Regions from separate parts of the Paenibacillus sp. J14 genome, predicted to be linked through region 1. Evidence: predicted binding sites of a transcription regulator. Region 1 holds the regulator's gene; each other region holds the start of a gene.
The links. The regulator Rex, encoded in region 1, represses fermentation and respiration genes when NADH is low (regulators of the CRP and FNR family bind a similar motif). The targets are predictions, from matches to a motif close to TTGTGAAATATTTCACAA.
Positions count from the first base shown of each region.

Region 2: the regulator Rex is predicted to act here: its motif matches at 2,591-2,608, upstream of M891_RS0114215 (TorD/DmsD family molecular chaperone).
Region 3: the regulator Rex is predicted to act here: its motif matches at 2,463-2,480, upstream of nirB (nitrite reductase large subunit NirB).

Region 1 covers NZ_JADQ01000031.1:25,243-29,523, reverse strand. Annotated here, with positions in the region: gene dinG (ATP-dependent DNA helicase DinG) at 1-1,685, shown strand, start outside; gene M891_RS0113095 (redox-sensing transcriptional repressor Rex) at 1,727-2,371, shown strand; gene M891_RS0113090 (amidohydrolase) at 2,368-3,666, shown strand; gene M891_RS0113085 (cell wall elongation regulator TseB-like domain-containing protein) at 3,727-4,212, shown strand.
Region 2 covers NZ_JADQ01000036.1:15,229-19,509, forward strand. Annotated here, with positions in the region: gene M891_RS0114210 (efflux RND transporter permease subunit) at 1-1,332, shown strand, start outside; gene M891_RS0114215 (TorD/DmsD family molecular chaperone) at 1,720-2,415, opposite strand; gene moaA (GTP 3',8-cyclase MoaA) at 2,731-3,738, shown strand; gene mobA (molybdenum cofactor guanylyltransferase) at 3,735-4,281, opposite strand, start outside.
Region 3 covers NZ_JADQ01000013.1:36,486-40,766, forward strand. Annotated here, with positions in the region: gene nirB (nitrite reductase large subunit NirB) at 1-2,332, opposite strand, end outside; gene M891_RS0106705 (hypothetical protein) at 2,572-3,291, opposite strand; gene M891_RS0106710 (FAD-dependent oxidoreductase) at 3,460-4,026, opposite strand; gene M891_RS0106715 (winged helix-turn-helix transcriptional regulator) at 4,090-4,281, opposite strand, start outside.

The sequences.
Region 1 (4,281 bases):
GCGATGACGAAGAGCTGAATCTCGGCAATCGCGGCGGTGATTTTTGGGAGACAGTGGCCAGTGAGTCGGAATCCTGCTTGGGCCGCTCCTGTCCTTGGTTCCGCAAATGCTTCTATCATCGCGCAAAACACGAAGCCGGTGTCGCGGACGTGGTGATTACGAACCACTCCAAGCTGTTTACAGACATCCAGGCGGGGCATCAGCTGCTGCCGGGCTACGAGCGATTAGTAATCGATGAAGCGCATCATTTAGAGGATGTGGCCGGCAAGCATTTGGGGATTCATATGAAGTATTTTACGGTTGTGCATACGCTGACCCGGCTGTATAAAGACAGCAAGACGGGGCAATTGGCCAACCTCCGCAGCACGCTCGAAGCGTCAGCCGCAGAGAAATCCTCGGATTGGTGTTCGGTCATCGACGGAATCTTCCCTACGCTGGTGGATGTGAAGGAGAGCTGGGACAAGCTCAGCGAGTTGCTGTTCAGCTTAATGCCTGACCGCAGTGACGCCGCCCCTGGTGATCCTGGACAGTTCGTGTACCGGTTGCTGCCGAATCGCAAGCCCAAGGATTGGGAGACGTTGACCGCGCTAGAGAATCAAATTTATGTAGGTCTCGGCGACGTGCTTCGGAAAGGGGAGCGCCTTCTGTCCGAAATCCGAGAAGAGCAGGACGATTATGCAGCGGAGAGCTTGATCACCGATATTAGCGGGTTGTTTAAAGATTTAGCCGGAGAACGGGAAGCGCTTCGTTTCTTCATGAAGCTGGAGAGCGAGGACACCGTTTATTGGATGGAAGCGAACGGGAACTTCCGCAGCCGGTCGCTGCAAATGTATGCGGTGCCGATTGATGTCAGCGCTCAGTTGAAGCAATTTTTCTTCGATCGGAAGAAGAGCGTCGTCATGACGTCTGCGACTTTATCTGTTGATAAATCGTTCCAATATATGATTGAGCAGCTTGGTTTGACGGAGGCAGCGGAAGAGGATCGGTTGATCACCGCGATGCTGCCATCGCCGTTTAATTACCGTGATCAGGCGCTGCTGGTGATTCCGCGCGATTTTCCAAGTGTGAAAGGCAGCGTGGGGGATGATCATTTCATTAACACGCTGGTTCAATCGCTGGCGGATGCCGCGGTGGCGACACAGGGGCGCATGCTAGTGCTGTTTACATCGTACAAGATGCTCAGGCAGGTGTATGACCCGCTAAAAGGACGGCTTGCAGCGGAAGGCATCACGGTGATCGGGCAAGGGATGGACAGCGGCAGCCGCACCAAGCTGACCCGGCGCTTCCAAGGGAACAGCGCATCGGTGCTGCTCGGGACAAGCAGCTTCTGGGAAGGGGTGGATATCCCTGGCGAGGCGCTGACCAGTTTAGCAATTGTACGCTTGCCGTTCCAGCCGCCAAACCATCCGCTGGTGGAAGCGAAGAGCGAACGTCTGCAGCGGGAGAAGAAGAATCCATTCATGAAGCTGTCTGTCCCGCAGGCGGTCATTCGCTTTAAGCAAGGGTTCGGACGACTTGTCCGTTCGTCGCAGGATCGCGGCATCGTGATCGTTTATGATACCCGGATCCTGGAATCATATTATGGAAAATATTTCTTATACTCATTGCCAGGACCGAAGATGGAGCATATGCCATTAACTCAAATGGTGCCGCGTATCTCGGAATGGTTAAATCCCGAAGCCTAAGCCGCTTCATAGATCGTAATGGAGAATAGGGGGAACAATGCATGAAGTCAGAGAAAATTTCGGACGCTGTCGTCCGCAGACTGCCGGTTTACCTGCGTTTCTTAAATGAACTCAGCCGCCGTGAGGTGCCAACGGTGTCCTCCCAGGAGCTTGGACAGAAGCTGGACCTGAATCCGGCCCAAATCCGTAAGGATTTGGCTTATTTCGGCGATTTTGGCCGGAAGGGGATCGGTTACGATGTCGCTTATTTGATTGAGAAAATTCAACAAATTTTAAATCTGGATCAGCAGATTAACGTCGCGCTGGTAGGCGCCGGGAATCTGGGCCAGGCCCTTTCGAATTATAATGCGTATTTGAAGGATAATATGAAGATTGTTGCGGTGTTCGACGCTTCGCCGGCGAAAATTGGTAAGCAGATCAACAACATTACGATTCAGCCGATCGAAGAGCTGGCGGAAACTGTTCGGGCGAAAAATATCCGCATTGGCATCATCACCGTACCGGATACAGAAGCCCAACGGGTGGCGGACGAGCTGGTGGCCGCCGGAATCGGTGCGATTCTGAACTTCGCGCCAACGATTCTGAAGGTTCCGCCGGAAGTTCGGATTCATGCCGCTGATTTCACCACAGATTTGCTGAGCTTGGCTTACTACTTAGAAAACGGAAAGGAAACAAGCAACGTATGAGTTGGAAATGGTTAATTAAGAACGGGACGTTTGCCGTTTTAGATGCGGAACGTCCTGTGGTTCGCGGATATATGCTCGTTGAGGGCGATACGATCAGCTATATTGGGGAAGAGCGCCCGGAAGGCGTGGAAGGCGCCGAGACTTTGGACGGCAAAGGGTTGTTATTCTTGCCGGGCCTGATCAATACCCATGGCCATGCGGCGATGTCGCTGCTGCGCGGTTACGGAGATGACATGGTGCTGCAAACCTGGCTGCAGGAGAAAATGTGGCCAATGGAAGCCAAATTTACGGCAGCGGATGTGTATGCCGGTACGGCATTGTCCGTGTTGGAAATGCTCAAGGGCGGCACGACGACGTTCCTGGATATGTACGATCATATGGACGAAGTGGCCAAAGTCGTGGAGGAATCAGGCATTCGCGCCGTGCTGATGCGCGGGGCCATCGGTTTGTGCTCCCCGGAAGAGCAAGATCAGAAGCTCAAGGAAGCGATCGCGTTTGCGCAGAACTGGCACGGCAAGGCAGAAGGACGCATCACCACGATGATGTCACCGCATGCACCGTACACCTGCCCGCCGGCCTTCATCGAGAAATTTGTGCAAGCTGCCCATGATCTCGATTTGCCAATGCATACGCATATGTCGGAGACGCGCGCCGAGGTAGAGCAGAACGTGAACGATTACGGCGTCCGTCCGGTAGAGCATTTGTTGAAGCTGGGGATGTTCTCCCGCCCAACCCTGCTTGCCCATGCGGTGCATTTGACCGACGAGGAAATCGATATCTTGGCAGCCCACGGGGTTACAATTTCGCATAACCCGGGCAGTAACTTGAAGCTGGCTAGCGGTGTCGCCCGCGTACCTGAACTCTTGAAGAAAGGCGTAGTGGTATCGCTGGGGACCGACGGTCCGGCGAGCAACAATAACCTGGATATGCTGGAGGAGATTCGTTTGGCTGCGCTGATCCATAAAGGCGTATCCGGCGATCCAACGGCGGTTCCGGCACTGGAAGCCTTGAAGATGGGAACGGAATACGGTGCAAAATCGGTCTTCTTGCAAAATACAGGCAAGCTGGCTGCAGGCATGAAGGCAGATATTATCGCCTTGAACACGGAGCAAGCCCATTTCCTGCCGAGAACAGATTATATCTCCCATACCGTTTACTCCGCTGGGGCCAAGGACGTGGAGCATGTCTGGGTGAACGGCAAGCAGGTTGTCAAACACGGGGCTTGCTTGACGCTGGATGAGGAACGTATCCGCTACGAGGCGCAGGCGGCGTTTGAGGGACTGCTGGCACGATAATGAGCGGCGCGCGGTTTCCAGAAGGAGGCTGCTTGCATAGGAAGGGAAAGGAAGAGAAGCTTGAGGAAGCGAACGAAATGGATCCTGCTGTCCCTTGTGATCCTGTTGATCGTGCTCCTGGGTCTCCACCGGTTTTATCTATACATTCATGAGGATACGTGGGAAGCCGAAAGAGCCGCCATTCAGCAGGCAAAGCAAGAGACAGATCTCGTCCGGGGCGACAAAGTTTGGAAGTCGGTATGGGATGAAGTCATCTGGGTCGTACAAGGTGAAGATGCCTCCGGTCGTCAGATGATGGTCTGGCTGCGGGAAGGACATGATCCGGAGATACGCCTACTGGCTGATGGCAAGTCCGAGAGCCAAATGCGTGAGATTATCAAACAATCGTTGCCGGGGATCCGAGTGGTTCGGCTGCTGCCAGGCATTTACAATAATCAACTGGTGTGGCAGCTGTTCTATAAAGAGAAGGACCACCATTACTACCGGTTTTTCAGTTTCACGACCGGCGAAGCTTTGCCGGAAGTGTTCACCCTGCCGAATCGTTGACGGGGAGTCTACGAATGAATCATATCTAACGGTTTCGTTGTTTAGGCGAAGAGCCTGAATGGCGGAACC
Region 2 (4,281 bases), on a different contig from region 1:
CAAGTGGAGAAATACATCCTGAAGCAGCCGAACGTCGATCGAATTCAATACTCCGTTGGTGGCGACAATCCGCTGGGGATGGGGTCCTCAAACTCGGCTTTGTTCTATATCGCCTACGATCCGGATACCAAACAATTTAACGATGTAAAAGAAAAGCTCATCGAAGGCCTGCGGACCGAGCTTCCGAAGGGTGAATGGAGCGATATGTCCGAGCTGATGACCGGCGGTCTGGGCGGCAGCACGTTAAGCGTGAATGTGTTTGGGGACGAGTTGGAGCAGATCAAGCCGGTATCAGATCAAATCCTCTCCCTGATTCAAGAGGATACGAAGAACTTTGAAAAGGGCGACACCAGCCTGTCCAAAACCTATGAGCAGTACACCCTGGTTGCGGATCAACAGAAGCTAAGCTCCCTCGGCTTAACGCCAGGCCAACTGGCGATGAAGCTAAGCCCGGTTCGAGAACGTCCAGTTCTGACCGAGGTCGCCATCGAAGGCAAGAAATACAATGTGTATATTGAAGCCGACAGCGAGACCTATAACAGCATTACCGATATCGAAAATGCAACGTTGACTTCGCCGCTCGGCATTCAAGTCCCCATCAAGGACGTAGCGAAGGTAGAAAAAGGCACCTCCCCGGATTCCATCATGCGGATCGACGGGAAGATGGTCGTTGAAGTCAGCGCAAAAATCACCTCCACCGACGTACAAAAGGCGTCGAACAGCTTGCAGGAGAAAATCGACAAGCTGGATCTGCCGGACGGCGTGACCGTTAAATTCGGCGGCGTGACCGAACAGATCAACGATACGTTTGGCCAACTCGGACTGGCCATGTTGGCAGCCATCGCCATCGTCTATTTTGTACTCGTCGTTACCTTTGGCGGAGGCTTGGCTCCATTTACGATTCTCTTCTCCCTGCCATTTATCGTAATCGGCGCCATGTTAGGCCTGCTGATCGGCGGAGAGACCTTAAACGTCTCGGCATTGATGGGCGTGCTCATGCTCATCGGGATCGTCGTGACCAACGCAATTGTCTTGATCGACCGCGTTATCCACAAGGAACGCGAAGGCTTGTCCACTCGCGAAGCCTTGCTTGAAGCGGGCGCTACCCGGCTTCGTCCGATCCTGATGACCGCCTTAGCAACGATCGGCGCACTGTTGCCGCTGGTCTTCGGCTGGGAGCGCAGCGCAGGGATTATCTCGCGCGGCCTTGGCATCACCGTTATCGGCGGCTTGATCAGCTCGACGCTGCTCACGCTGGTCATCGTGCCAATCGTCTACGAATTTCTGATGAAGTTCCGCCGCCGTGATCTGTCGGCCAAGGAACTGGATTAAATCAATACTCAAGACGACGTAAGGATTACTATCCTGCGTCGTCTTTTTTTGCCCATTAATGGCTGCATCTCATCGCACGGTCGGCTCTAACGCTGATGACAAACGTTATTTGAGCAATTTGGAGTCATTTAAAATTCTAACGACGATGAGCAACGCTATTGCGGTCATAACCACCGTTTTCGGCCACAACATGGGTGAATAAGCACTGTCATAAGCGTTAGAATTTCTACATGCCGTTTTTGGCCCCAATAAGACGTGTGGCAAGCGTTAGATCTCTCGTTCGTCCTCTCGTTCGTCCTCTCGTTAGCCCTCGCAGCAGAAAACCTGAAGAACATCAAAAAGGACCCCATCCCGCCGATCCAGCGAAGGTTGAGGTCCTTTGGCGATCTATTCCATCACCGGCTGCTGACTTTCCCGCCAAGCGCGAAGCTGTGCCAAATCTTTGACCAGAAACTCATCCAGCATCTCAGCCAGTCCGATAAAGAGCGGACTTTCCGTAGCTTGCATGAGCTCCTGGGCAAACGGCTGCGCCCATTTTAACAAATGCTCCTCCAGGAAGCGGATCTGCACGTCCGCTAACGCCAGGCAGCTTTGCTGCAGGTTGGCCTTCGCCAGCATACCTTCCGCGAGCACGGCCATAAACTCCAGCTCTAGTGCAATATGGTCGTCGCGCTCGCCGTTTAACATATTAAATACAATTGCATTATCCATATATAATTGGCGGACTTCGGCAATACAAGCCATCGCGCCTCCACCTTCTCGGCGACTGCGGAACAAGCTTTCACAAGACGGAATGATCGCCTCCCGCCCCGAAAACAAACGATCGTACTCCTTCGCTTCTTGATGGCAGACACTGCGAAACTTCGCTTCAGGAATGCTCTCCAGATAGGCCATCAGCCGGCGTCCTCCCTTACTGGCCCCTGCCTTCGGGTACTGCGCGACCTTACGACGCCACTGAGCCATCAAGGACATCCGCGGCGGACGGCTTAGAAAGTCCATTAATAATTGATACACCATCCCGCGAGTTTCCAGCCACTCCACCTGCTCCCGCGTATAGACCAAAGGTTTGAACAGCATTGCCATCCAAATTCATCTCCCTCAAAACGACATCCTGGTTTAATCTTGCCCTGCCATGAGTTAAAAAAAAGATGACTCCCTTCACCATGCGGGAAATCATCTCGAAAGCATATACCGACACATGATTAAGGGGGATCACGTATCGCTCACCTGTATTATACCTCTAAATGTAAGCGCTTTTATGTGATCTTTTTTACACTTTACTTCCATTGTATCGTTGTCCGACACAGAATATACTTGAACAGTGTGTGTCAACGCATTGACCCCTAGAAGAATATATATTAAATTTGAAACACCTGAAAGAGAAAAGGAGGCGTACACATGGAGCAGTTGCTTGATCCTTTTGGGCGAAAACATGACTACCTGCGCATCTCCGTCACGGATCGATGCAATTTGCGCTGCGTCTATTGCATGCCCGCCGAAGGAATGGTATTTCAACCGCACGAGGAAATCATGAGCTACGAAGAAATTGCCGAGACTGTTTCGGCGCTTGCTCCGATGGGCCTCCGCAAAATTCGGCTAACCGGCGGCGAACCGCTGGTGCGCAAAGATTTAGAACAACTTGTTGCCATGCTCTCCCGCATTCCAGGCATTGAAGATATTGCACTAACGACAAACGGCATGTTTCTGGCGAAAAAAGCCGAGCTGCTGAAGCAAGCGGGATTAAACCGAGTGAACATCAGTCTCGATTCACTGCGTCAGGACCGCTTCGCGATGATTACCCGCGGCGGCGAGGTGGAGAAGGTGCTGGAAGGCATTCAGGCCGCCGTCGAGGTCGGTTTTGAGCCGATTAAACTCAACGTGGTCCTGATGAAAGGGATAAATGAGGATGAAATCCGCGATTTTATCGCATTAACGTTGGATCGACCGCTGCATGTTCGTTTTATCGAATATATGCCGATCGGCAGTGCCAGCGACACCTGGCGTCAAACTTACCTGCCTCTGACGGCCGTAGAAGACGTATGCCGAGAAGCGGGCTGGGAAGTGGAAGGCGTCGAAGGTCCTCGCGGTAACGGCCCTGCCGAAAGCCGCCGCGTGGCGGGTGCCGCCGGAACGTTTGGGCTGATCCATCCGGTCAGCGACCATTTCTGCGACAGCTGTAACCGGCTGCGCTTGACCGCGGATGGACATATCAAAGCCTGCCTGTATTGGTCGGATGAGCTGCATGTGCGTCCCTATGCCGCAGCCGGTAACCATGAAGGCATCCGCTCCCTGTTCCTGAAGGCGCTGGGAGCCAAGCCGAAGAACCATGAAATGGCGTTGGCTTTGGAGCGCAAGCAACAAAGCCATACGCCAACCGCCCGCCGAATGTCACAGATCGGCGGTTAACCCTCTGAGCGGCCCGATTCTAACCAAGATCGGGCCAGCTCATAGTCCTCCGGCTTGTTCATATTAAACGTGCACCACTCCAAGGGGAGGCCCGAAGCATTGGCGAGGGCCTCCCCTTCGATATATTCGGTGCACAGCGTCTCGGTCCAAGCCGTCATCTTGAGGCGGCCTTCCCGCAACCGCGCTTCCAAGCCTGGAAGCACGCTGCGCCGATAGGCCGCCAGCAGCGGATGGGCCCGCTCCGGCGTGCGGGCCAAAATCGCCTCGGTCGGTGCGAAGCCGCCCGAGGCGCCTGCCGCGAGGTCGCTTGCCCGGTCAACCGCCCGGGCCGCCGCTTCCTCCGCAGCCTCTGCGCGCTCCAGCAGAGCGCGGAACAGGCCGCGATTCGCGAACGGCGTATCACAAGCGACCGCGAGGTTCCAGCGGGTTGTCGAGCTCTCCAACCCGGCATGCAGCCCAGCCAGCGGACCGGCCCCCGGATAACGGTCCGTCACGACTACTTGGCCAAACCGTTCATAGGCCGCCCTTTCTCCCCCAGCGATC
Region 3 (4,281 bases), on a different contig from region 1:
ATTCAATCCGTTCCATCAGCGCTTTGCGGTTCTTCACATCGTCAACGATAACCGAGCGGATATGCTCAAGGCCCATCCGTTCCACCCATTCCGACGTTCTCTCCAGGTAGTTGCCGGTTTCACGGTAGTACTGCATCAGCGCGCCGCACACTTCAATCAATTCCTCATCGGTTTTCACCTTGCACAGCGAGTCCGCCAAGCGCGGCTTGATCCCGCCGTTGCCGCCAATGAAGACCTCCCAACCGCCGTCATTGCCAACGATCCCGATATCTTTGGTGCACGACTCGGCGCAGTTACGCGGGCAGCCGTTAACCGCCATCTTAAATTTCGCCGGGAAGTCCAGCCGCTCGAATTTGCGCTCCAGCAGCGCGCCCATACCCATTGAATCCTGGGTGCCAAAACGGCAGAACTGCGAACCAACGCAGGTCTTTACTGTGCGCAACGATTTGGCATAAGCATAACCTGACGGCATATCCAGCTCTGCCCACACCTTCGGCAGGTCCTCTTTCTTCACGCCGATCAAATCCAGCCGTTGTCCGCCCGTGACCTTGACCACCTTGACATTGTATTTCAACGAAACATCGGCGATTTTCTTCAGATCTTCCGGCGTTGTGACGCCGCCGTACATCCGCGGCACCACGGTATACGTGCCGTCCTTTTGAATGTTGGCATTCATCCGTTCGTTGACGAAACGCGAAGCTTTTTCATCTTCATGGGTATCCGGGTAGATCATGCCTAGATAGTAGTTAATCGCCGGCCGACACTTCGAACAGCCTTCCGGCTGCGTCCATCCGAGCACATTCATCACTTCTTTGGTTGTCTGCAGCCCTTTCGCTTTAATCTCGGCAACGATCTCGTCCCGGCTAAGCGTAGTGCAGCTGCAAATCCCCTGTTTCGCCGATTGGGTAAAGCCATCGCCAAGCACATATTGCAGGATCTGCTCGACGACCGGTTTACAGCCGCCGCAAGATCGAGTCGCTCCGGTGCTCGCTTTAATTTCGTCGACCGTCGTCATCCCTTGATTTACGATGCAGTCCACAATCGTGCCTTTCGTCACCCCGTTACAGCCGCAGACGATTTCCTCATCGCTCATCGTTTCGACCGATGCCTTCTTCTTGGTGCCGCCGCAGCAGCCCCCGCCCATCAGCGATTCGTACAACTCATCGGTCATCTCCGCGCCTTGCTTAATCAGCTTCTGCAGCTCAGCCGAATCTGTGATATCCCCGAACAGCACTGCCCCAACCAGCTTGCCGTCCTTCAGCAAAATTTTCTTATAGGTGCGTTTCCACTCGTCCTTGCTGACGATCACCGTATGCTCCGGTCCATCGATAAATTCACCGGTGGAGAATACATCCACGCCGGAAATTTTGAGCTTGGTCGATACGACCGAACCCTCATAAGGCGCGGTATCCACGCCGCTGATATGCTTCGCCAACACCATCCCCTGCTCGAACAAAGGCGCAACCAGACCGTAAAAAACCCCGCGGTGCTCCGTACATTCCCCCACAGAATACACACCTTCAAGCGAGGTTTGCAGATAGTCGTTCACGACGATCCCACGGTTCACTTCGATGCCGCTGGCTTTAGCAACCGCAACATTAGGTCGAATTCCCACAGCCATAACGACGAATTCCGCCTCCAGCTCCGTCCCGTCGGCAAAGCGCAGGCCGCGAACCCGATGGTCGCCAAACAGCTCCGTCGTTTGTGCGCCCATCTTAAATTGGATCCCTTGCCGCTCCAACTCTGCTTTCAACATGCTCGCTGCCTGATGGTCTAACTGGCGTTCCATCAGATCTTCCATCAAATGTACAACCGTCACGTCCATCCCCAGTTGCACAAGGCCTTTGGCCGCTTCCAATCCCAACAGTCCACCGCCAATGACAGCCGCCTTCTTGTAGGTCTTCGCCGCCTCCAACATTTGCTTGCAGTCCGCGATGTCACGGAAGCCAACGACCCCTTCCTTATCGCTGCCTGGAATCGGCAAGATCAGCGAATTGGAGCCCGTTGCGATCAGCACTTTATCGTACGGGACGCGCAACCCATTATCGGCGACGACCTCTTTGGCTTCGGCATCAATCCGTTCCACTGCAGTTCCGAGATGCAGGGTGATCCCGTTCTCTTTGTACCAGTTCAAATCGTTCAGCACGATATCGTCCAGCGTTTTGCTGCCTTCCAGCACATATGACAGCATAATTCGATTGTAGTTCGGATGCGGCTCGCTTCCGAATACCGTAATGTCAAATTTCGTAGTCAACTTCAGAATTTGCTCTACCGTGCTGATTCCGGCCATTCCGTTACCGATAACAACTAGTTTCTCTCGTTCCATTCCCATATCTTTAAAATGCCTCCTCCAATAAACACCTGGGTCTCATGCAACTTGGCGATAGTTAAAATTTGAAGTGCTCCCATGCTCCCAGTATACTTTTCAAATAAGGAGGACTTTGTGATTCCATTCACATTAATTGTGAAAATTTTAACATACTTTTGTCATAACTTTTTCAATGTTCTGTAAAAAAATCCGCTCTCCCGGATGATCACCAGGATTACGGATCTCTAAGTTACATCGTACTTCTATTGCGTCGTCAAGGTAATCTCCACGTAGTCTTGCGGCTTTAATCTCATATCCAGGCCATTATCCAGCAGCTTCTTCCCATTCACTTTCAGGATCCATTGCTCGTCCTGCTTAGGGGTATAGCCGCCGACGGAGATAATTGATTTATGGTTAGGGTTAAACTGTACCAATCCACTGTGCTTCAGGAGATCTCGAACGGTGGTGTTATCACTGTATTTATGGACAAAATATTGCTTCTGACTGCCCCCGTCGATAATCAACAGCAAGGACGCCAGCGGCGAGATCGCTTCATAGCTGTCCACCGTCTTGACGTAAACCAGCAGCTTGTCACCCATTTGCAGCTCCTGATCCCAGTTGGTAGAGGCCAGCTCCTTATCATTTAGCCGGGTCCCCCATTCCAACGCCGAATCCAGCGACACCTCCCCCACCGATTGAATGGCGGACTGGTCCTCTGTAAATTTGACAATCCCGCTGCTTGCCAAGGCATGACGTACCGTTAACCCGTCGATATAATCAAAATGCAGGTTACGCGTCACATCAGGGATAAAGGTGCCTCCATCAATCATTAATGTGATATCGTGGGGGTGTTCTACTTCTGTTGTCTGCGTCTCCGCTGGTGTCGGTTGATCCATAATCTGGCCGCGGGCGCACGCCGACGCGATTATGATTATAGTCAGTCCTGCCATACATCCAACGAACCATCGCCATCTGTTAAACATAGCCGCCCTGCCTTTCTCCTCATCATTTTCCCAACTTCGGCCAGATCGTATTCCTTCTTCTTAAGCATACCGGACAAAGTGCAGGTTCTCAAATTTCAGGCTCCCTGATGGATATTGGCAAAAATAAAAAGGCCCCGTCATCGGAGGCCTGTTGTATGTTCAGATGTCTTACTTAAGTACGTCGTGATCAACGTAGCGTTCGCCGTTCATTTCGCTGATCAACTCAATCGCGACCTTCGCGCCGTCGCCCGCGGTAATGATCGTATGCACGCTTACCCCGGCAACCGTTCCTGCTGCCCAAATGCGCGGAATGCTCGTACGGCCTTGGCCATCCGTAGCAATCACCGTTTTGATTCGAGGTTCGCGGCCTTCCTTCAGCTCCAAACCGATAGCGCTTGCAAGGTCGGTTAACGCGCCGGTGGCCAATATGATATGGGACGCTTCATAACTGCGGCCGGATTCGGTCTTCACCGTAACCGTTGAACCACCGTTCGTATCGATGTCAGTCACTTTCTCTTCAATGAACTTCGCGCCGAATTTCTCCGCTTGCTCCCGGCCGACCTTCAGCAAATCGGGTCCGGAAATGTCCTTCGCACCGTAATGATTCTCGATCCATGCCCGTTTGGTCATACTGGAGTTGCTGTCCAGAACGAGCGTTTCTTTACCTGCCTTCGCCAAGAAAAGTGCTGCACTAGCTCCTGCAGGTCCTGCTCCAATAACAATTACATCAGCCACACGTACACCTACTTTCTATGATATTCCATGCCGCCCGCTCGCCGGTAACGGCATGTTCGTTGTTTATTTAATCCACTCTTCCGCCCAGGACTGCACTTGTTCCATAACGGGACGAAGCGCCCGGCCTTTCTCCGTTAGTTCATATTCAATCCGGACCGGCGTCTCAGGATAGACATGGCGAACCAGGATTCCTTCACATTCCAGATCCTTCATCCGCTCGGATAACATTTTATCGCTCATGGAAGGAATCTGATT